Regions from separate parts of the Roseicyclus marinus genome, predicted to be linked through region 2. Evidence: riboswitches for the same ligand, from Rfam matches in the RefSeq annotation. Region 2 holds a riboswitch; the other holds the start of a gene.

Region 1 (11,792 bases), 1.1 Mb from region 2:
GGCCGCCCCTGCCCGATGCGGGTCAGAAAGCCGCGATGGAGCTCTGCCGCCTCGTCGGCGCAGATGCCGGTGACGACCTCGAGCCCCGCCTGGCGCAGCGTCTCGAGCCCACGGCCCGCCACGCGGGGATCGGGATCGCCCATGGCCACGACGACCCGCGCGATGCCCGCCGCGACCAGCGCATGCGAACAGGGCGGTGTCAGGCCGTGATGGTTGCAGGGTTCAAGACTGACATAGGCCGTGGCCCCGCGCGCCGCCGCCCCGGCCTGGGCCAGCGCCACGGTTTCGGCATGGGGCCGCCCGCCCGGTTGCGTCCAGCCCCGGCCCAGAACGCGCCCGCCCGCCACGATCACGCAGCCGACCGCAGGGTTGGGCCAGACCCGGCCCAGACCCCGCGCGCCGAGGTTCAGCGCCAGCCGCATGAAGCGGGCGTCCGCGGTGGACGCCATGGATCAGCTTTCGGACTTGGGTTGAGGCGGTGCCAGCTCGGCCAGGAAATCCTCGAAATCGTCCGTCGCCTGGAAATTCTTGTAGACGCTGGCAAAGCGGACATAGGCGACCGTGTCGATGGCGGCGAGCCGCTCCATCACGATCTCGCCGATCTGTTTCGAGGAGATGTCGGTTTCGCCCATGCTTTCGAGACGGCGCACGATGCCCGAGACCATCTGGTCGATCCGTTCGGGTTCGATCGGGCGTTTCTGCAGCGCGATGCGCACCGAGCGTTCCAGCTTGTCGCGGTCGAAATCCTCGCGGCGGCCATTGGATTTGACCACCACCAGGTCGCGCAGCTGCACGCGCTCATAGGTGGTGAAGCGCCCGCCACAGGCCGGGCAGAAGCGGCGCCGCCGGATGGCGACATGATCCTCGGCCGGACGGCTGTCCTTGACCTGCGTATCGACATTTCCACAAAACGGGCAGCGCATCGGCCTCCCCCTCTCTCGTCCCTCGGGCGGCCCGCCATGGCCTGCCCCTGCCTCATCCATGGGGTCTGGTGCCCCTGTTATCCACAGGCACTATAGGCGAGCCGTCAAGTATTGGGTAGATGGCAATTCACGCCCACAGGATGTGGGGCTTGCATGCCTCACCCCATGGGTTGGAACAGCGCGGCCACCCGGCGGCGATGGGGCGCAAGCCGATGTTCCACAAGATAAATCCCCTGCCATGTGCCCAGCCGCATCCGCCCGCCCGCAACCGGGATCTGCAGGCTGACGGGCAGAAGTGCGGCCTTGATATGGGCGGGCATGTCGTCGGGCCCCTCGGCCACGTGGCGCAACCAGGACATCGCGGGGTGATCGGCGGGCGGCACCTGGCGGCCCAGCCAGTCGATCAGATCCTCCTGCACCTCGGGATCGGCGTTTTCCTGGATCAGCAGGCTGGCCGAGGTGTGGCGGATCATCAGCGTCACAAGCCCGTCGCCCGACCGCGCCAGCCAGCGCGCCACATCGGCGGTGAACTCGACCATGCCGGGGCCATGGGTGTCGATCACGAATTCGGTCTGCATCCCGCCTCCTCCAGCGCGGCGCGGCCCGTCTCGGACAAGGCATAGATGCCCGTGCCCTGTTTCTCGAACCAGCCGTAGTGATTGTCGCGCATCAGCGTCGTGGCGCGCGCCACACCGGTCGCGGCCTTGACCGCCGCGCCGCGCGACGGACCCGCCCCCAACAGGTGCCGCGCGCAGGCGATGGCATCCTGCCTGTAGGCGGTCATCCTTTGGCCGTTGGTGCCGCCCATGTTCGGGTCGCCCTGCCGCTTTGCAAATTCCTGCATCAGGGCGCGCTGGCGCGGGGCGGATTTGCGCGGCGCATAGGGGCCGGGGTCGCAGGCGATCTCGACCTGCCCATCGGACAGGCGCACCACCATCAGCCCCAGACCCAGCCGCCGGGCAAGCCGCGTATTCTCGCCCAGCGCCTTGAGCCAGCGCCGCCCCGTGCCGCGCGGCACCGCCAGATAGACCCGGTCGCTGACGGACAACCGCGCGACGCCCTGGTGGAACAGCGCCAGCGAAAAGGCGGTTTTCAGCTCGACGATCACCGGATCCTCGCCCGCGCGCAGCGCCACGACATCGGCGGGCCCGATCTCGGCCTTGACCTCGTAGCCCGCGGCTTCGAGAAACGCCTTGACGGGCGGGTAGAGCGCGGTTTCGTGCAAGACTTGCCCCCTCCGGTCCGGTCTGGTGCCGGGTCCGCCCATCCTGCCCCCCGACGCGGGCCGCGACAAGCGGGGGGTTATCGGCCCATGCCGATTCCCGGCTTGACTCCGGCAGGTCGCCCCCGTATCCCCCGCCCAGATTTGCGGGCGTGGGCCATGCCACACGCCCTTTCCGTTTCTGAGCTGTCGAGGATCACCCCATGTCGCGCGTCTGCGAATTGACCGGCAAAGGCCCGATGACTGGCAACAATGTCAGCCATGCCAACAACAAGACCCGCCGCCGTTTCCTGCCCAACCTGACCGATGTCACGCTGGGTTCGGACATCCTGAACCGCAGCTTCAAGCTGCGCATCTCGAACGCGGCGCTGCGCACGGTCGACCATCGTGGCGGCCTCGACGCGTTCATGGCGAAAGCCAAGGATGCCGAGCTGTCCGACAAGGCGCTCAAGATCAAGAAAGAGATCGAAAAGGCACAGGCCGCACAGGCCTGATCCTTCCGACCGACCCATGTGTCGAGGCGCCCCGCGGCATCGCCCGCCGGGGCGTTTTCCGTTTTGTGTCCCCCTCCGGCCCAGTAGCAGGATTGCCGCGCCCCGCGCGCGGTCTATGCTCGGCTCGTGAACACAACCGAGGGAGGGCAACATGCCGGATGGAAGCAAATCCCCGTCGCGTCGCAGCGTCGTGGTTTCCGAGTTTACCAACAGCGTTCTGGACCCCAACGAACCCATGCTGGGGCCGGTGGAAAACGGCGGAACGATCATCGCCAATACCGCGCCGGGCTGCTGGGGCCCGATGATCACGCCCCGCCTGCGCGGCGGTCACGAGGTGACGCGGCCCGTTTTCGTGCAAGGGGCCGAAGTGGGCGATGCAGTCGCGATCCGCATCCGCGACATCACCGTGACCTCGGTGGCCACCGCCTCGGGGCATGACAGCTCGCCCGAGGGATTTTGCCTTGGCGACCCCTATGTCGCCGCGCGCTGTCCGGTCTGCGACACGACCTGGCCCGAAACCCATGTGGAGGGAATCGGTCAGGATGCGGTCAAATGCGATGCCTGCGGGAATGCGGTCAAACCCTTCGAGATCGTGCACGGCTACACCGTCACCTTCGACGAGACCCGCGCCGTGGGCCTGACCCTGCCGCAAGCCGCCGCCGAAACCATCGCGCGCGATGCCGACCATTACGCGGCCCTGCCCGACCAGAGCCGCCAGCATTCCATCCTGACCTTCGCCCCCTCCGACATGCCGGGCACGCTTGTGCGGATGCGGCCCTTCATGGGGCAGCTGGGGACCTGCCCCTCCATGGCCATGCCCGACAGCCACAATGCGGGGGATTTCGGGGCTTTCCTCGTGGGGGCGCCGCATGATTACGCGATCACCGCCGAGCAGCTGGCCGAGCACAAGACCGACGGCCACATGGATATCGACGCGGTGCGCGCGGGCGCGATCATCGTCTGCCCGGTCAAGGTGCCGGGCGCGGGCGTCTACATGGGCGACATGCATGCAGGCCAGGGTGACGGGGAAATCGCCGGTCACACGATGGATGTGGCGGGCAGCGTGACGCTGCAGGTCGAGGTGGTGAAGGATTACCCCATCGACGGCCCCGTCCTGTTCCCGCTGGTCGAGGATCTGCCGCCCCTTGCCCGCCCCTTCACCGAGGCCGAGATGGCCAAGGGCCGCCGCCTTGCCGCGAAATGGGGCGTGACCGAGATCGAGGCGCTGGCCCCGGTTTCCGTGATCGGCACGGCCGCCAATCTCAACGCGGCCATCGACAACGGCCTTGCGCGGGCCGCGACCCTTCTGGGGATGAGCGTGGCCGAGGTGCGCAACCGCGCCACCGTCAATGGCGCGATCGAGATCGGGCGCGCGCCGGGCGTGATCCAGGTGACCTTCCTTGCGCCGCTGGCAAAGCTTGATGCCGTGGGCCTTGGCGATTTCGCGCGGGAACAATACGGGCTCTGACGCCCCAAGGGCTGCGGGCCTGTCCGGTCCGCCGCCTCAGATCGGGGGGGCGGCGCGTTCGGTGACCAACCTGCGCGCCGTCACCCTTTCGCGGTGGATCATGTAAAGCCCCGCCGCGATGATGATCGCGATGCCCGCCAGCGCCAGCGCATTGGGAAAATCGGCAAAGATCAGGTAGCCCAACAGCGTCGCCACCGGCAGTTCGAAATATTGCAGCGGCGCCAGCGTGGCCGAAGGCGCCAGCGACAGCGCATAGGTCATCATCATGTGGCTGAGCGCCGCAAAGAACCCCACCCCGATGAGCCAGGCCCAGGCCATTCCCTGCGGCCGGACCGGGTCGAGCATGGCCGACCCCGTGCCATCGGCAAGCCACAGGATCGGCAGGCAGATCAGGCTTGCGATCAGCCCGGTGTGGAATTGCAGCGCCACGGGATGGACCCGCCGCGACAGCCCCCGCGTGACGAGGATGTAGAAGGCGAAAAAGACCGCCGTCCCCAGCGGCAACAGCGCCACCGCGCCAAAGGCCGCGAAACTTGGCTGGATGACGAAGAGCACGCCCAGAAACCCCACGAGCGCCGCCCCCACCCGGCGCGGACCCACATCCTCGCCCAGGTAGAACTTGCCCACCAAAAGCACGATGAAGGGCGAGACGAAGGCGATGGCCAGCGCATCGGCAAGCGGCATCACCGCAATCGCCGCGATGAAGCAAAAGGTCGCCACCATCAGGAACACGGCGCGCAGGGCCAGCGCCGACCATTGCGCACGCGCCACCCGGAACGACAGGCCCATCAGGGGCACAAGCGGGGCCATCAGCGCGCATTGCACGACAAACCGCGCCGCCGTGACCTGGCCCACCGGGACGCTGTCCGAGGCCAGTTTCGCCGCCACGTCCAGAAGCGGCGCGGTCACGCAAAAGCCCAGCATGAGGGCCACACCGGCAAGGATGCGATCTGGGGCGGGCGTGTCGGGGGCATGGGTCATGGCCGGATCGGTAGAACCTCCCCCGCCCCGCGTCCATCCCTCCTTCGTCGGTCGCTCCCTCCCTTGACGGTGCCGCGCGGGCTGGCATCTTGCGTCCCGCGACAGGGGCGTCCGGGCGACCGGGCTGAGAAGCACCCTTTGAACCTGAACCAGATCATGCTGGCGTAGGGAGTCCGCTGCGGGTGCATCCCCTGGGGTCCGGTCATGGCCCCTCGCGCACCCGCTCCGGCCCTCCCACACTGGCGGGAGGATGACCGAGAATGGACACCACAGGACTCTATCTCGCGGGGATGCGGCAATCGCCCCCGCTGGTGCATTGCATCACCAATTACGTCGCCATGAACATCATGGCCAATGTGCTTCTGGCGGTGGGCGCCTCCCCCGCCATGGTCCATGCGCGCGAGGAAGTGGCGGATTTCGCGGGGCTCGCGCAGACGCTCTCGGTCAATATCGGCACGCTCGATCCGGCATGGGCCGAGGCGATGGTGACGGCGGCGGGCGTGATGCGGGCCAATGGCCGCCCCTGGGTGCTCGACCCCGTGGGTGTCGGCGCGACGCGCTTCCGGCAGGAGGTTTGCGCCGATCTGCTCAAGGAAAAGCCGACAGTGATCCGGGGCAATGCCTCCGAAATCCTCGCCCTTGCGGGGGCGGGGGCCAAGGGGCGCGGCGCGGATGCCGCCGATCCCGTCGAGGCGGCCGAGGACGCCGCCCGCGATCTGGCCCAGCGCACCGGCGCGGTCGTGGCCGTCTCGGGTGCCGTCGATTACGTCACCGATGGCAGCGCGGCCTACCGGGTCGCCAATGGCGATGCCCTGATGCCGCGTGTCACGGCCTTGGGCTGTTCGCTGAACGGCGTGATCGCGGCCTTTCTGCCGGGCCAGCCCGCCCTGCAAGCGACCGTCGCGGCGCTCGCCCTTTACGGGCTTGCGGGCGAAAGGGCCGCCCAGAGCGCCAAGGGGCCGGGCAGTTTCCAGACCGCGTTTCTGGACGCGCTCGCCGCCCTCACCCCCGAGACGCTCACGACCGGCGCAAGGGTCAGCCGCGCATGATGGGCCCGGTCTATGCCATCACCGATCCGCATGCGCCCCTGCCCGTCGCCGACCAGGTGCTGGCCGCAGCCCGGGGCGGCGCAAGCCTGATCCAGATCCGCGACAAGAGCGCCCCCGATGCCGATCTCGCGGCGCTGGTCACGCGGCTTTTGCCGCAGGTGGCAAGCCTTGGCGCGCGGCTCATCGTCAATGACCGGGTCGAGGTCGCCATCGCCACCGGCGCGCATGGCCTGCATGTGGGCCAGGGCGACGGGGATGCGACGGCGATCCGCCGCCGCCTGCCCAAGGGCATGATCCTTGGCCTCTCGGTCGAAACCATCGCGCAGGCGGGGCGCGTGCCCCGGGGCGTCGATTACATCGGCGCGGGGCCTGTCCGCGCCACAGCGACCAAACCCGACCATGCAGCCCCCATCGGCTTTGCGGGTCTTGCCGCCATCGTCGCGGCGACGGGCCTGCCCACCTATGCCATCGGCGGGCTGGCCCATGGCGATGCGAGCGCGGTCAAGGGGGCCGGGGCCATCGGCATGGCCGTGGTCAGCGCCATCACCCGCGCCCCCGATCCGGAGGCGGCCACGGCGGCCCTCGTCGCGGAATGGAGGGCGGCATGATCCCCAATATCCTGTCCATCGCAGGCTCCGACCCATCGGGCGGGGCCGGGATACAGGCCGATATCAAGGCGATCTCGGCCAATGGCGGCTATGCGATGGCCGCGATCACGGCGCTCACCGCGCAAAACACCCAAGGCGTCAGCGGGGTCCGGATGATCGACCCCGCTTTCGTCGCGGCCCAGATCGCCAGCCTGCGCGACGATATCCGCATCGACGCGGTCAAGATCGGCATGCTGGGCACGGCCGCCATGGTCGACACGGTTCTGGGGGCGCTTGACGGGCTGTCTGCCCCCATCGTGCTCGACCCGGTGATGGTGGCCAAAAGCGGCGACCGCCTGTTGCAGGCCGATGCCGTGGCGGCGCTGCGCGCGGGGCTGGCGCGGGCCACGATCCTCACGCCCAACTTGCCCGAAGCCGCCGACCTGCTCGACCGCCCCGAGGCGGACAGCGCCCCCGCGATGGAGGATCAGGCGACAGCCCTGCTGGCGCTGGGGCCAAAGGCGGTGCTGCTCAAGGGCGGGCATCTGCCGGGCGGCGCATGCCCCGATCTGCTCGCGACGGCTGAGGGCCTGACCTGGCTGCCCGGTCCCCGCCATGCCACGCGCAAGACCCATGGCACGGGCTGCACGCTGTCTTCTGCGCTGGCGACGCTCCTGGGGCGCGGCCTGCCCCTGCCCGAGGCGGCGCTTGGGGCCAAGACCTATGTCGCCCGCGCCATCGCCCGCGCCGATGCGCTGAGTGTCGGCAAGGGGCACGGCCCCACCCACCATTTCCACTCTTTCTTCGAGGACCCCCAATCATGACCCGACCGCTTTCCGATCTCACCGTCCTTGTCACCGGCGCGGGCCGGGGCCTTGGGGCCGCCATCGCCACGGCCTTTGCCCATCACGGCGCGCGGGTGGCGATCAACTACCGCAACAGCCGGACCGAGGCGGAGGCGCTGGCCGAAACCCTCGGGCCCCGCGCGGCGGCCTTTCAGGCCGATGTGACCGATGCGGGCGCCGTCACAGCCATGGTCGCGGAAATCACCGCGCGCTTCGGCACGCCTGATGTGCTCGTCCATAACGCGCTGGCCGATTTCTCCTTCAACGGGGAGGCGCGCAGCCATCTGGACCAGCTCACCTGGGCCGAGATCGCGGCGCAGGCCGAAACCGCCCTGGGCGGCGCGCTCACCTGCATCCAGGCCCTCAGACCGCATTTCGCCCAGCAAGGCTTTGGCCGGGTCATCACCATCGGCACCAACCTGTTCCAGAACCCGGTCGTGCCCTACCACGATTACACCGCCGCCAAGGGCGCGCTTCTGGCGCTCACCCGGACAGCGGCCAAGGAACTGGGGCCCTTGGGCGTGACGGTCAACATGGTCTCGGGCGGGCTCTTGCGCACCACCGATGCCAGCCGCGCCACGCCCGAGGCGGTCTTTGACATCGTGGCGGGCCAGACGCCGCTTGGACATGTCACGACGCCCGCCGAGATGGCCGATGCGGTGCTTTTCTTCGCCTCGCCCTGGGCGCGGGCGGTGACGGGGCAGAACCTGGTCGTGGATGGCGGCCTCGTCTTTGGCTGAGGCAGAGGTCCGGCGCGCGCGGCCCGCCCGCGACCGCGCCGGACCACCTGTCGTTTTGTCGCGTTCCCCCAAGGGGAAGCTTTCGCGCAGATAGCGCCCATGACCCGCCTGCGCGCCCTTTTCCTGCCCCCGCTGATCCTCGTGCTGGTGCTGACCGGCATCGGGCTGGGGATGGCGCGCGGCGCGATGGCCGCCGACCGGCAGCTCTGCTCGGTCACGGGGCCCACGCCCGTGGTTCTGGCCCATGACGGCCTGCCGCTCTTTGATGCCGATGGCGCGCCGGTCACGCTCGACCGGGACATCTGCCTCGATTGCGTGATCACCGCAGGCCATCTGCCGCCCGCCCCCGCCACGCCGGTTCCCCCCGGAACCTGCCGCGCGGCGGCCCTGATCCCCCATATCTCCGACTGGATGCCGACCGGGGCCAGCCCCGGCGGTCAGGCCCGCGCCCCGCCCGTCCCGGCGTGACGCGATCCCCTGACCTTTCCCATCCTCATCCAGACCGGAGACCGGACCCATGTCCTTCAAATCCATCCTGTTCGCAGGCGCGCTTGCCGCCCTGCCCAACCTGTCCCTCGCCCAAGTGCAGGTGACCGACCCCTATGCCCGCGCCGCCAGCCCGATGGCGATCTCGGGCGCGGCCTTCATGGCCGTGACGAACACCGGCGACAGCGATGACCGCCTCGTCGGCGTGACCTCCGACATCGCGGACCGCGTCGAATTGCACACCCATATCCAGAACGCGGATGGCGTGATGCGGATGGTCGAGCTGGAAGACGGCATTCCGCTTCCCGCAGGCGAAACCGTGCTTCTGGAACGCGGCGGCCTGCATGTGATGTTGCTTGGCCTGCGCCAGCCGCTTGCCCATGGCGACGAGATCACCGTGACGCTCGAATTCGAAACCGCAGCCCCCCTGACCGTGACCGTGCCCGTCGATCTCGACCGCATGCCCGCCCATGGCGGCGGCATGCAGCACGGCCAGGGCCATGGTCAGGGCCACGGCCACGGCGGCTGAGACCGAACAGGGGCACCGACCTCCTCCCTTGTCCGGCGCCCCCTTTTGCGCCCGCCTGTTTCCTCCGACAGGCGGGCGCGTTTTTTCGAGCCCGCTCCAGAGCATGTCGCCCAAAAGTGGGAACCGGTTTTGCGCTCCCCGGACATGCGGACTCAGAAAGCATGTCGCCCAAAAGTGGGAACCGGTTTTGCGCTCCCCGGACATGCGACATCAAAAGGTTGGAGTGCGGCGCGTGACTGCGAAGGAACGCGACGCGCTCTAACCGCCCAGAACCTCCGCGACCCAGGCGGGAACGCTGCGGGTCGCGGGCCCGGTGATGACCCGGTCGAACCGTCCCGGCGCGGAAGGCTCCAGGTTGATCTCCAGCGTTTCGGCCCCGAAACCCGCCGCCTCCTCGACGAAACCGGCCGCCGGATAGACCTCGCCCGAGGTGCCGATGGCGACGAAAAGATCACAGGCCGCCAAGGCCTCGGCGATGCGGTCCATGTGATAGGGATATTCCCCGAACCAGACGATATCGGGCCGCGTCATCCGTTCCCCGCAGGCGGGGCAGGCATCGTCCCGTCCCATCACGCGCGGTGCCTCCCAGCGATGATCGCAGGCCGCACAAAGCGCGCGGGTGATCTGGCCATGCATGTGGATGACCTCGCGCGCGCCGCCGCGTTCATGCAGATCGTCGACATTCTGCGTGACCAGCGTCACGCCCGCCCGCGCGCCCTGCAACCGGGCCAGCGCGCGATGCGCGGCATTCGGCGCGGCATCCAGCGCATTGGCCCGGCGCGCATTGTAGAACGCATGGACCAGCGCGGGGTTGCGCGCAAAGCCTTGCGGGGTGGCGACCTCCGACAGGTCGTAACGCGTCCAGAGCCCATCCTTGTCACGAAAGGTGCCAAGCCCGCTTTCCGCCGAAATCCCCGCCCCGGTCAGGATGACGATCCGCATCAGCCCCCCTGCCCCCCGATGGTCCGGGCGGGGCTGGCCAGAGGCTGCGGCGAGAGGCTAAAGGTCTTGCGGTTCATGCGGCAGCCCCAAAGGTCCCGATCCGATGCCCCATCCCACCCGCATCCTCTGCGTCTGTCTAGGCAATATCTGCCGCTCGCCCACCGCCGAGGCCGCCTTGCGCGCCGCCTTGGGCGACGGGGCGCAGGTCGACAGCGCGGGCACGGGCGCGTGGCATGTGGGGGAACCGCCCTATCCGCCGATGCAGGCGGCGGGGCGGCGGCTCGGCCTTGCGATGGCGGATTTGCGCGCGCGGCAGGTGAGCCTCGCCGATTTCCGGCGCTTCGACCTGATCCTGGCCATGGACAGGCAGAACCTGCGCGACCTGCAGGCGCTTGACCCCGGCGGCGGGGCGCGGCTGGCGCTCTACCTCGATCCCCTGGGCGGTGGCGATGTGCCCGACCCGTATTACACCCGCGATTTCGACGGGGTGGCCGCCCAGATCGTGCAGGCGGCGGGGGCTTGGGCGGAAAGCCTTTAGAGCATGTCGCGCAAAAGTGGGAACCGGTTTTGCGCTCCCCGGACATGCGGACTCAGAAAGCATGTCTCGCAAAAACGGGAACCGGTTTTGCGCTCCCCGGACATGCGACATCAAAAGGTTGGAGTGCGGCGCGTGACTGCGAAGGAACGCGACGCGCTCTAGCGGCAGCGCCGGGTCAGGGTTTCAGGACCGGCACATCGCTTCGGCGGTATCGCCGAAATTGCGCCAGGCGCGCCACAATTCCTCGTCGCTGCGGCGGTTGGACTGGCGCACATCCTGCGCGCGCTGGGGGTCCTGGAAAAACCGTGCGCCCGCGCGCATCTGGCCACCGGTGAGGGTCTGTTGCGCCACGCGCCCGATGCAATCGCACAGCGCCCGGCTGGCGGCGGGCCGCCCCGATTGCAGGCATGCGCGTTCGATCACATTGGCCCCGACCGTCTGGGGCGCTGCGATCACGCCCAGCGCGGCCAGCGCAAGGGCGGACAGGATGGACAAGCGTCGGGTCATCTCGGGCCTCGATATCTGAAACTGCCTCGGGGTCGGGTCTTTTGCCCGGTTATCCACCCATTCTGCGCCGAATCGCGCGCCAAGTCCACGCGGATGCGACAGGGTGCCCGGAAGCATGACCCCGCGCCATCGACGGGCCTGGGGTCGGCGATCCAACGGACATTCCAAGCGCTTTATGCCTACCAAGTCCGTTTGCTGCCCGAGCGAAGCACCCAGCGTCACCAAATCGCCGGGCCCGGGGCAGGCCCGTCATGCCGAAGGCATGCTTACAGCTTGATGGCGCGGCCGGCCCTCGGCCCGCTGTTAACGCGCTGGGGGCGCATTTCCGCCGCTGATATAGTTGATTCCGACGTATGCAATCGTGTCACCCTGCCGACCGCCTCAATCGCCGCATCCCCTTCCCCTGCCCCCACCCTTCCGCTATCTCCCCCTGCAACCCATACCCCATGCAGGCCGCCATGACCGACCTCAACCGCATCCG
Region 2 (11,792 bases):
GGCCCGGCTTGGCGCTGCCGATGCGGTCGCTTCCTCGCCCATCGGGCACGAGGTCGAGAGGCTGGCCCAGCTCATGCGCGACGGCCCGCCGCCGATGGACAGCGACACGCCCTTCCCCTATCTCTGAGCGCAAGTTCCAGCCGCAAGGGAGGTTGCGCCTTGGCCATTCCGTTCACCCCGATCGCTGCTGCGGCGCTGCGCTATGGCGCGGTCGCGGCGCTCAGCTATGCCGTGGCGCGCCGCGCGCGGCCCCACAGCCTGCACCCCGCCACCGAGGCCGAGATGGACCGGATGCCCGAGGGCGCGCATCTGGGCCATGCGCCGGGGCAGATGAACGCCACCGCCCGCCTTCGGCGCGCCATCCGCCTGGGCGCGACCGGTCCGGGCGTGGAAATCGACCTTGGCGCGCTGGCCCGCCTTCGCCTGCGGAGGCTCGCATGACGCAGGTTCTTCTGGGCTCGCCGCTCTCGCCCTTCGTGCGCAAGGCGCGCGTGGTGATCGCCGAACTGGGCATCACCGATATTCCCTTCGAACAGGTGGCAACCTCGCCCGTGCATGGCGAAGAGCGGATCAACGCCGCCAATCCGCTGGGCAAGATCCCGGCGCTGGTGCGCGACGAGGGGCCGACGCTCTATGACAGCCGGGTCATCACCCGCTACCTCGATGCGACGCGCGGCGGCACCCTCTATCCCGAGGCCCGCCTGTGGGAGGTTCTGACGCTCGAGGCCACCGCCGACGGCATCATGGATGCCGCCGTGGGCATGATCTACGAGGAACGCTATCGCCCCGAAGAGATGCGTTTCGCCCCCTGGGTCGAAGGGCAATGGGGCAAGGTCAGCCGTGGCCTCGACGCGATCGAGGCGCAATGGATGAGCCATCTGGCCGGACCGCTCGACATGGGCCAGATCGCGGTGGGCTGCGCGTTGGGGTATCTCGACCTGCGGCACGGGGCGCGCGACTGGCGCGCGGGGCGTCCGGCGCTGGCGGCATGGTATGCCGCTTTCGCCGCCCGCCCCTCGATGGCCGCCACCGCCCCCGCATGAGGATCGGCCCCGCCACGACGACAGCCGCCCGCGCGGCCTGTTTCGCCGTGCGCCGGGCCGTCTTCATCGAGGAACAGGGCATCCCCGAGGCCGAGGAATGGGACGCGGCGGATGAAACCTGCCTGCACATCCTGGCCGAGGATGATACCGGCCCTCTGGGCACCGCGCGCCTGATCGCGCGGGGTGCCGTGGCCAAGATCGGACGCGTCGCGGTCCTGCCACAGGCCCGTGGCACGGGGCTTGGCCGCAAGATCATGGACCATGCGCTGAACGCGGCGCGCACCGCCGGTTTCGCCGAAGCGATGCTGGAATCGCAGGTCAGCGTCATCGGCTTTTACGAAGGTCTGGGATTCGTCGCCGAGGGGCCGGAATATGACGACGGCTCGGGCATCTTGCACCGGGTGATGCGCCGCCCGCTGCCCTGAACACCGGCAATGCTCAATTCAGGCGAAAGCCCGAGGGCAGGCCGCTCACCCAAGGGCTGAAAACGCGCTCGAAATCGGCGGTTTGGATGCGACATTTCGGCCAAGATGCGCGCGTTTGTCCGCTGGACGCCTATAACGGCAATCCATAGACAGCGGACTATCCGGGTGAAGGGACGACTCCCTTCGCCCTCTCGGGTTTTCAAGGTCCGGCATTCCCCGGACCCAGAACAAGGGGAGACGCGAAACCGTGTCACACGCCGAAGACCATAGCGGTGATCGCCGCGATTTTCTGTACTACGCCACTGCCGGTGTCGGCGCCGTGGCCGTCGGGGCGGCAGTTTGGCCCCTCGTCAACCAGATGAACCCCTCCGCCGACGTGCAGGCGGCAAGCCAGATGCGCGTCGACGTGTCGGGCGTCGATGTCGGCACGCAGCTGACCGTGCTGTTCCTCGGAAAGCCCGTGTTCATCCGCCACCGCACCGAGGAAGAGATCGCCGAGGCGCGCGCCGTTTCGGTCGATGATCTTGTCGATCCCATCGCCCGCAATCGCAATCTCGGCGATGTGCCCGCGACCGACGAAAACCGCACGATGACCGATTTCAACGGCGAGAACACCGGCGAATGGCTGGTCCAGATCGGCGTTTGCACCCATCTGGGCTGCGTGCCGATCGGTGACGGTGCCGGCGATTTCGGCGGCTGGTTCTGCCCCTGCCACGGGTCGCATTACGATGGCGCCGGCCGCATCCGTCGCGGGCCCGCCCCCCAGAACCTTCCCATTCCCGTCGCAGAATTCGTGGATGAAACCACGATCCTGCTCGGCTGACCCGGAGGAAACGCGCTCATGTCCGGAATTCCCCACGATCATTACGAGCCGAAGAGCAACGCCGAAAAGTGGTTGCACCGCAGGCTCCCCATCGTGTCGCTGATGTATGACACGCTGATGATCCCGACCCCCAAGAACCTCAACTGGATGTGGATCTGGGGCATCGTGCTGGTCTTCACGCTGGTTCTCCAGATCGTGACCGGCATCATCCTCGTGATGCACTACACGCCGCATGTCGACCTGGCCTTTGCTTCGGTCGAGCACATCATGCGCAACGTGAACGGGGGATGGGCGATCCGCTACATCCACCAGAACGGCGCGTCGCTGTTCTTCATCGCCGTTTACCTCCACATCTTCCGCGGCCTCTACTACGGCTCCTACAAGGCCCCGCGCGAGGTGACGTGGATCATCGGCATGCTGATCTACCTGTTGATGATGGGCACCGCCTTCATGGGCTACGTTCTGCCCTGGGGTCAGATGTCCTTCTGGGGCGCGACCGTGATCACCGGCCTTTTCGGCGCCATCCCCTTCGTGGGCGAGGCGATCCAGACCTGGCTTCTGGGCGGACCGGCGGTGGACAATGCCACGCTGAACCGCTTCCTGTCGCTGCACTACCTGTTGCCCTTCGTCATCCTGGGCCTCGTGATCGTGCATGTCTGGGCCTTCCACACGACTGGCAACAACAACCCCACGGGTGTTGAAGTTCGCCGCACGTCGAAAAAGGAAGCCGAGGCCGACACCCTGCCCTTCTGGCCCTATTTCGTGATCAAGGACCTGTTCGCGCTTGCCGTGATCCTCGTCGCCTTCTTCGCGATCGTGGGCTTCATGCCCAACTACCTCGGCCACCCCGACAACTACATCGAGGCCAACCCGCTGGTGACGCCCGCGCATATCGTGCCCGAATGGTACTTCCTGCCGTTCTACGCGATCCTGCGCGCCTTCGACGGCGAAGTCTGGCTGGTGATGCTGGTCGACTTCCTGACCGCGGGCATCGTCGACGCCAAGTTCTTCGGCGTGGTGGCGATGTTCGGCGCGATCATCGTGATGGCGCTGGTGCCGTGGCTCGACACCTCTTCGGTGCGTTCGGGCCGCTACCGGCCGATGTTCAAGTGGTGGTTCTGGCTCTTTGTCGTCAACTTCTTCGTCCTGATGTGGGCGGGGGCGATGCCGGCCGAAGGGATCTACCCCTATATCGCGCTGATCGGCTCGGCCTATTGGTTCGCCTATTTCCTCGTGATCCTGCCGCTTCTGGGCGTGATCGAAAAGCCGACGACCCCACCGGCCACGATCGAGGAAGACTTCAAAGCCCACTACGGCAAAGACCACGACGGCCATGGCGGCGTGACCGCCACCGCGCCGACGCCGGCCGAGTGAAAGAAAGGACACTGAGTATGCTCAGGAAACTTGCCCTCAGCTCGGCCACCGCCGCCACGCTCGCCCTCTCTTCGGGGGCGGCGCTGGCAGCCGGTGCGGCGGGCCATGTCGAAGATTACGCCTTCTCCTTCGAAGGCCCCTTCGGCACCTTCGACCAAATCCAGCTCCAGCGCGGGCTGCAGGTCTACACGCAGGTCTGCGCGGCCTGCCACGGCCTGCGCTACGTGCCGATCCGCACCCTCTCGGACGAGGGCGGCCCCGGCTTCACCGAAGAAGAGGTCCGCGCCTACATCGAGCAGAACTTCATCGAGGTCTACGACCCCGAGCTGCAGGATTGGCGCGCCGCCACCCCGAATGACAACTTCCCGGCCAATGATGCGGCCGGGGCCCCCGACCTCAGCCTGATGACCAAGGCGCGCGCGGGTTTCAGCGGCCCCTACGGGCTTGGCCTGAACCCGCTGTTCCGCGGCATGGGCGGTCCCGAATATGTCGCCTCGCTCCTGACCCATTACACCGGGTCCGAGCGCGAGGAATTCGGCTCGGTTCTCTACGGCAACGAAACCTTCCCCGGCGGCTACATCTCGATGGCCCCGCCGCTTTGGGAAGGTGCCGTGGAATACGGTGACGGGACCGAAGCGACCGAGGAACAGATGGCGCTCGACGTGGCGGCCTTCCTGACCTGGGCGGCGGAACCCAAGCTGATGGCGCGCAAGCAGATGGGCTTTACCGCCGTGCTGCTTCTGGGCGTGCTGTCGGTCCTGCTCTACCTGACGAACAAGCGCCTCTGGGCTCCGGTCAAGGCTCGCGCCAAGGGCGCACAGCCCGCCGAGTGATCCTCGTGGCTAGCCAAACAGGAAAACGCGCCCCCCGGGGCGCGTTTTTCGTTTGGCGGGTCGCCCCACCGGTCATGGTGCGCCTAAAGGCGCACCCTACAGCGCACAATCCGTCCCAGTGGGTAGGGTGCGCCTTCAGGCGCACCTTGCGGCCCATCGGTAGGATGCGCCTTCAGGCGCACCGCAACACCCGCCACGTCACCGGCGCCGAACAAACCCCTCACCACGCCCCTCACATCCAGGCGCGCAAGGCCTCTGGCGGCTCCTTCCCCAAATCCGCCATGGCTAAATCCAACACCTTCGCCCCATCCTCCAAGAGCCAGAGCCGGTCGCACAACCGTTCCGCATCGCGCAGGTCGTGGCAGGCCATGATCAGCGTCAGGCCCCGGTCCACGCACAGCTCTCGCACCAGCGCCAGCATCTCGGTCTTCAACCCGGGATCGAGCGCGGCAAAAGGTTCGTCGAGCAGCGCCAGCGGCCGATCCCTCAGCAGCATCCGCGCCAGGGCCACCCGCGCCTGTTGCCCCCCCGACAGGGCCGCAGGTTTGCGCCCACCAAGGCCCGCCAGCCCGACCCGCGCCAAGGCATCCTCCACCCGCGCCCTGTCCGCCTCCGACAGGCGCAGATCGGGCCTAAGCCCCAGCGCGACATTGTCCACGACCGTCAGATGCGGAAACAGGTTCCCATCCTGAAACAGGATCGACACCGGCCGCCCGGCGACCGGGGCGCGGGTGATCTCCTGCCCGTCCCACAGGATACGGCCCCGGTCGGGCCAATCGAACCCCGCGATCAGGGACAGGAGCGTGCTTTTCCCGCTCCCCGATGCGCCCAGAAGCGCCACACGTTCCCCCGCCGCGACATCGCCCGACAGGGCCAGCGTAAAACCATCTTGCGTCAGCCGCAGATCATCGAGCGATAGCATCAAGCCGTCCTCCCCGGTCGAACAGCCAAAACAGCGCCAATGTCAGCGCCATGAGCAGCACCGCCGCACCCTGGGCGTCATCGGTGCGATAGGCCCCCATCAACCGATACATCTCGAGCGGCAGGGTCCCCTGTCCGGGGCTCGAGAACAAGGTGATCACGCCCAGATCGCCCATGGAAAATGCCGCCGCCAGCCCCGCACCAAACCCAAGCGGGCGAGCAAGGCGTGGCAGGATGGCATGGCGCAACCGGGCCATCCCGCTCATTCCCAGGGCTTCGGCCAGACGCCCCTGCCCACCCTCCGCCGCCAGCGCGGCGGGCACAAGCGCGCGCAACAGGAAGGGCAGCGCCACCAGCGCATTCACCAGCCCCGTCACGGGCAGCGCCAGCGCCACCGGGTCGCCCCATGGACGGATCAGCACGAACATCCCCGTCCCGATCACCAGCGATGACACCGCGATGGTCAGGAATGCCAGCCCCTCGACCATCCCGGGCCGGCGGAGCCGCGCCACGAAAAGCGCGATGGGCAAGGCCAGCGCCACCGCCAAACCGGCGGAGGCCAGCGCCAGAACCACGGACCGCAGCGCCGCCTGCCAGACCGACAGGGGCATACCCGCAAGCGCCGGCAGACCCTTCAGCGCCACGGCAAGCAGGGGCAATAGCAGGAACAGGGCGGCCAGCGTGATCGCCAGCGCATCCCGCGCGCGCGCGCCCTGCCCATCCCCCGGCCATGCCAGCGGCGGGCGGTCCAGCCCCGTGCCCAGCTCCCGCCCCCGGATCGCGCCAAAGGCCAGCGCCCCCGCCCCAAGACAGATCGCCACCTGCACCAACCCCAGCGCCGCCGCGCGCCCAAGATCGAAATCGAACCGGAACGCCTGGTAGATCGCCAGTTCCACGGTCGTGGCCCTCGGCCCCCCGCCCAGGATCAACGCCACCGCGAAACTCGTCGTGCAGATGAGAAAGATCAGCAGACCCGCACCGGGCAGAACCGCGCGCAGCAAGGGCCGCTCGAAATGGCGGTGCATGTCGGCCCCGGAAAATCCCAGCGCAATCGCCAGCCGCACCCGTTCCGACGGGATATCCTGCCAGCCCTGCAAGATCAGCCGCACCGCCAGCGGCAGGTTGAGAAAGACATGGGCCAGCACAACGCCCTGCAACCCGTAGACATCGATCCGCCCCAGCCCGATGCCCATGAGCGCCGCGTTGATCCAGCCCGCCCGGCCAAAGACCGCCAAAAGGCCCAGGACCGCCACGATCACCGGCAACAGGAACGGCGCGCCCATCAGCGTCACCAGCATCCGCCGCCCCGCGAAATCCCGCCGCGCCAGCGCGCGCGCTACGGGGATCGCCAGCACGACGCTCAACAGGGCCGACAGCGCCGCCTGCACCAGCGTGAACCGGATCGCCGCAAGATCCGCAGGACCCAGCGCCAGCGGCCAATCGGCCCGCGCCATCACGGCGGCCAAGGGCCCCAGAACGGCCAACGTGACGAGCGCGGCGAAAACCGCGCCCGTCTTGTGCAGCCCGCTCAGCGGCTGAGCGCGGCTTGCCATGTGGCCAATGCCTCGTCACGGACCGCCGCCGCCTCTTCGGGCGACAGAAGGATGGGCCGCGCAGGCGTCAAGAGCGTCTCGAAGCCTTCGGGCAGCGCCTCGGCGGGCAGGGCGGCGGGATACATCCAGTTCGTCGTCGGGATGACCGACTGGAACCCCTCGTCCAGCATGAAGCGCAGGAAATCCCGCGCCAGTTCGGGCTGATCGGTGCCCGCCAGCATCCCCGCCACCTCGACCTGCATGTAATGCCCTTCGTCGAAACCGGCTGCGGCAAAGCCTGCGTCCTCCTCGGCGATCAGGTGATAGGCGGGAGATGTCGTGTAGCTCAGCACCATGTCGGCCTCGCCCTCGAGGAACAGGCCATAGGCCTCGGACCAGCCGGGGGTCACGGTGACGATATTGTCGGCCAATCCTTCCCAGATCGCGGCCGCACCCTCGCCATGCGCGGCCGCTACCCACATCAACAGGCCCAGACCGGGGGTCGAGGACCTTGGGTCCTGGATAACGATGGAGATGTCGGAGGCCGCCAGCGCGGCAAAGGAATTCGGCACATCCTCCAGCCCCGCACGATGGACAAAGGCGAAATAGCCCCAGTCGAAGGGCAGGAATTCGGCGTCGTCCCACGCGACGGGCAGGGTCAGCCCCTCGGGCGTGAGGCCATGGGGCGCGAACAGCCCCGTGTCGCGCGCCGCCGCCGTCAGGTTGGTGTCGAGGCCAAGGACCACATCGGCCTCGGACCTTTCGCCTTCCAGCCTGACCCGCGCCAAAAGCGCCGCGCCATCGCCCGCGCCGACGAATTGCAGGTCGCAGCCGCATGTCGCCTCGAAGGCTTCCTCGATGGCCGGTCCCGGCCCCCATTCGGATACGAAGCTGTCATAGGTATAGACCGTCAGCACCGGGGCCTGCGCGAAAGCGGCCCCTGCGAAAACGCTCAACCCCGCAGCGATGATGGTGTGTTTCATGTCTCACTCCTCCATTGCGACGGGCGAAGTGAAGTGTGGGGTTCGTTCGTGACCCGCAAACCTTCCCTCCGCCGGTCCTAACCGGTTCAGGTTCAACGGGTTCGCGCATCAGCCCGCGCATCTCAGGTCGCATCACGACCACCCCGAGGTGGGCCAACAGCTAGCGCCGCGCCCGCCCGCGTGCAAGCGCCTTGGCATTTGGCGCTTGGGACGCTAGGCCGTGGTCTGAGCAAAAGGGATGCCCGCGCGATGAGCTTCAACAGTTTCGGCCACCTCTTCCGCGTCACCACATGGGGCGAAAGCCATGGACCCGCGCTTGGGGCCACGGTCGACGGCTGCCCGCCGGGCGTTGCCATCGACGCGGCGGCGATCCAGCATTGGCTCGACCGGCGCAAACCGGGGCAGAACAAGTACACGACCCAGCGCCGCGAACCCGACGAGGTGGAAATCCTCTCCGGCGTCTACGAGGGGCAATCGACCGGCACGCCGATCCAGCTGATGATCCGCAACACCGACCAGCGGTCCAAGGATTACGGCGACATCGCCGAGAAATTCCGCCCCGGCCACGCCGATATCACCTATTGGCAGAAATACGGCATCCGCGATCCGCGCGGCGGCGGGCGGTCCAGCGCGCGCGAAACGGCGGCGCGGGTGGCCGCAGGCGGCGTGGCGCGCGCGGCGCTGGCCGATCTGGTTCCGGGGCTTTCGATCACGGGCTACATGGTCCAGATGGGCCCGCACGGCATCGACCGCACCCGCTTTGACGCAGCCGAGATCGAGCGCAATCCCTTCTGGGTGCCCGATGCGACGGCGGCCGCCGAATGGGCCGAATACCTCGATGCCTTGCGCAAATCGGGCGACAGCGTCGGCGCCGTGATCGAGGTCGTGGCGCGCGGCGTGCCTGCGGGCCTTGGCGCACCGATCTATGGCAAACTCGACACCGATCTGGCCGCCGCGATGATGTCCATCAACGCGGTCAAGGGCGTGGAAATCGGCGATGGCATGGCGGCGGCCGCGCTGACCGGCAGCCAGAATGCCGATGAAATCTCCATGGGAGCCAACGGGCCGGTCTATGCCTCGAACCATGCGGGCGGCATCCTTGGCGGCATCTCGACCGGGCAGGACGTGGTGGTGCGCTTCGCGGTCAAGCCGACCTCGTCGATCCTGACCCCGCGCAAGACGATCACCAAATCGGGCGAACCGGTCGAGATCGTGACCAAGGGCCGCCACGACCCTTGCGTCGGCATCCGCGCCGTGCCGGTGGGCGAGGCGATGATGGCCTGCATCCTGCTTGACCACCTGCTGCTCCATCGCGGTCAGGTCGGCGACAGGGGTGGCCGTATCGGCTGAAGACGCGGCAGGATCGGCCCATCCCGAAACAATACCGACCGATGGGCGGGTGTGGTTTCCGGGCTGGAACCCCTGCACCGAAAGCACCCGATCCTTGCCCCGGAATTGCCACAATTCCACCTGACCCCGGACATGTTTGGGGCAAGTCACGGAATGTCTGCATATGGCTGCTGCGCTGCATCGCTACCTTGGCCACGGCTATCGGCGGGTCGATTGGGCCCTGATCCTTGTCGTGATCATGGCACTTGCCTTGTTCATGGCCAGCGTGATCCGCTCGGGCGCGCCTGACGGTGGCACCCAATTCGGCCTGCAGCTCGGCGGGTTGCGCGCATTGTCCGAGACCGAAACGCTGGTCACCTTCGAGCCGGACGGCCCGGTCGATCCCGGCGCATGGGCCGGCGGGCGGCCCAACGCCGATCATGCGGCCCTTGGGTCGGTCTGGCTGGCTGATCCGCCCGATCAACCCCTGACCCGCGTCATCACCCTGCCCGAAGGCAGCGCGCGCGCCCTCCTGTCCTTCGACCTTGTCGTCATGGGCGATTGGTCCGCGCGGGGGCTTGCCGTGTCGATCGATGGCGAAGACGTGCTGCGTCAACCCTTTGGCGCCGCCGATCAGGCCCCGCCGCCCCCCGAAACGATGCGCGGTGACGACCGCATCGCGCTGCGCAGCCGCATCACCGGCCCCCGCATGCTGTCGGGTCCACCGGACCTGTCCGTCCAGCGTCTGCACCTCGATATATCGGTCGTGACCCCCCAAGAGGCGATCACCCTGACCCTTGCGCCACTCGGCACCGACACGGGCGGCGCTGATCCTGCGCCGTCTTGGGCGGTCGACAATCTTGTCGTCGTGGCTGACGGCCCGCCCTACCCGCCCTAGATCGTCGTGGCCGAAGGCCCGCCCTAGGCCAGCCCCAGATCCAGCAGCGCCCGGATCTCCGCCTCCCGCGTGCCGGCGACGATCCGGCCCAGTTCCATATCGCCGCGCAGCAACACCAGCGTGGACCGGCGCGGGATGTTCAGACGCCGCGACAACTCCCCGTCGCCATGCTGATCCCAATCCACCCGGACAAAGCCCATCGCCGCATCATAGGCGGGGTTCGTGGCGCGCAATTCCTCGATCACGCGGGTCTGCGCGCGGCAGGTCGAACACCAGCTGGCCCAGAAATCCACCAGCAGCGTCTCGCCCGCCGCCAACCGTTCATCGACCAGACCGGGCGTATAGTCGACCATCGCCGCCGCCCCGCGCGCAAGGGGCGTCAGGGCCAGCGCGCCCGCCCCGATCAGAAAGCTTCTCTTGTGCATCCCCGACATCTCCCTGAACCAAGTCAAAGCGCGACCGACAGATCCACCAGCCAGACCGGCAATCGGTCCAGAAGCCAGATCTCGGCCATGTGATGCCAGCGCAGCAAGATCGCCACGCCGACGAAAACGAAAACCGCCCCCATCACCGGGCGCGAGGCCAGGGCGAAGCGGCGCAAGCTTTCCATGTGCCGCCGCATCAGCCCGCGCGCCCCATGGCCCAGCGCGATAACCACCGTCCCGATGCCCAGCGCAAAGCCCAGCATGATGCCGAAGGCGCGCAACAGATCCTCGCCCTGCGAGGCAAGCGAGATCGCGCCGCCCAGCGTCGGGCCGACACAGGGGCTCCAGACAGCGCCCAAAAGCAGCCCGCCCAGGAATTGCCCCCTCCAGCCCTCGCGCGGAATGTCCTGCATGCCCTGATCGGCGCGCGCGGCCATGCCCGCCGTGGCCAGCGCGAACCGTGCCTGCGCCTGCGGCAGCAACAGCACCAATCCGAACCCCACCATCAGCACCGCACCCGCGCGGGCCACCATCTCTTCGGTCAGGCCCACCAGATGGCCCGCCGCGATCACCCCGAACCCCAGCGTGACAAAGGCAAGCCCCATTCCGGCAGCCAGCGCCAGCGGACCGAACCGGCTGGCCTGCAAGGCACCGGCCAGCACGATCGGCAAGACCGGCAGGACGCAAGGATTGATCAGCGTCAGCAGGCCCGCACCATATGCGAGAACGAATTCCATGCGTCCTGATGCGCCGCCCGGCGCGCCCTGTCACCCAACATGCGCGTGATCGCTGCGTGAAAGCCGCTCAGGCCGGTTTGGCGCGTGACAGCTGCACCGCCAGGATGCCCGCCGCCACGATGGCCACGCCCAGCGCATCGACCCAGGACAGGCCCTCGCCCAAAAGCACGGCGGCGATGGCCACCCCGAAGACCGGGTTGAGGAAGTGAAAGGTCGCGGCCCGCGTCGCCCCGATCCGGCCCACAAGCCAGAACCAGATCAGCGTTGCCAGCAATCCCGGCATCAGCGTGGTATAGGCAAAGGCCACGACCAGGGGCACCGACCAATCCACCACGATCGTCTCGGTCAGCGCCGCAATCGGGGCCAGCACGGCCGATCCGACCAGCATCTGCAAGCCCACGATCATCAACAGGTTGCCGCCGCCCTGTGCGGCGACCCGCACCGCCAGCGTCGCCACCGTCAGGGCCAC

The links. A riboswitch is a leader RNA that binds a small molecule or an ion and turns the genes downstream of it on or off. The one in region 2 is predicted to bind thiamine pyrophosphate.
Region 1: linked by a shared signal. The riboswitch ahead of thiM (hydroxyethylthiazole kinase) and the one ahead of thiB (thiamine ABC transporter substrate binding subunit) in region 2 are both predicted to bind thiamine pyrophosphate.

The regions. Positions count from the first base shown of each region.
Region 1 covers NZ_AP027266.1:2,628,645-2,640,436, forward strand. Annotated here, with positions in the region: gene ribD (bifunctional diaminohydroxyphosphoribosylaminopyrimidine deaminase/5-amino-6-(5-phosphoribosylamino)uracil reductase RibD) at 1-449, opposite strand, end outside; gene nrdR (transcriptional regulator NrdR) at 453-923, opposite strand; gene AABA51_RS12600 (secondary thiamine-phosphate synthase enzyme YjbQ) at 1,082-1,501, opposite strand; gene AABA51_RS12605 (DUF2161 domain-containing phosphodiesterase) at 1,483-2,148, opposite strand; gene rpmB (50S ribosomal protein L28) at 2,349-2,639, shown strand; gene AABA51_RS12615 (acetamidase/formamidase family protein) at 2,791-4,107, shown strand; gene AABA51_RS12620 (DMT family transporter) at 4,144-5,088, opposite strand; TPP riboswitch at 5,182-5,277, shown strand; gene thiM (hydroxyethylthiazole kinase) at 5,349-6,137, shown strand; gene thiE (thiamine phosphate synthase) at 6,137-6,745, shown strand; gene thiD (bifunctional hydroxymethylpyrimidine kinase/phosphomethylpyrimidine kinase) at 6,742-7,548, shown strand; gene AABA51_RS12640 (3-oxoacyl-ACP reductase) at 7,545-8,309, shown strand; gene AABA51_RS12645 (hypothetical protein) at 8,409-8,777, shown strand; gene AABA51_RS12650 (copper chaperone PCu(A)C) at 8,827-9,324, shown strand; gene AABA51_RS12655 (NAD-dependent deacylase) at 9,583-10,266, opposite strand; gene AABA51_RS12660 (low molecular weight protein-tyrosine-phosphatase) at 10,370-10,804, shown strand; gene AABA51_RS12665 (hypothetical protein) at 10,988-11,311, opposite strand; gene lepA (translation elongation factor 4) at 11,770-11,792, shown strand, end outside.
Region 2 covers NZ_AP027266.1:149,579-161,370, reverse strand. Annotated here, with positions in the region: gene AABA51_RS00790 (FMN-binding negative transcriptional regulator) at 1-127, shown strand, start outside; gene AABA51_RS00785 (hypothetical protein) at 160-441, shown strand; gene AABA51_RS00780 (glutathione S-transferase) at 438-1,043, shown strand; gene AABA51_RS00775 (GNAT family N-acetyltransferase) at 1,040-1,468, shown strand; gene petA (ubiquinol-cytochrome c reductase iron-sulfur subunit) at 1,716-2,291, shown strand; gene AABA51_RS00765 (cytochrome b) at 2,310-3,665, shown strand; gene AABA51_RS00760 (cytochrome c1) at 3,683-4,498, shown strand; gene AABA51_RS00755 (ATP-binding cassette domain-containing protein) at 4,731-5,420, opposite strand; gene AABA51_RS00750 (thiamine/thiamine pyrophosphate ABC transporter permease ThiP) at 5,404-6,972, opposite strand; gene thiB (thiamine ABC transporter substrate binding subunit) at 6,948-7,934, opposite strand; TPP riboswitch at 7,981-8,090, opposite strand; gene aroC (chorismate synthase) at 8,184-9,284, shown strand; gene AABA51_RS00735 (hypothetical protein) at 9,448-10,161, shown strand; gene AABA51_RS00730 (thioredoxin family protein) at 10,185-10,586, opposite strand; gene AABA51_RS00725 (cytochrome c biogenesis CcdA family protein) at 10,610-11,323, opposite strand; gene AABA51_RS00720 (DMT family transporter) at 11,391-11,792, opposite strand, start outside.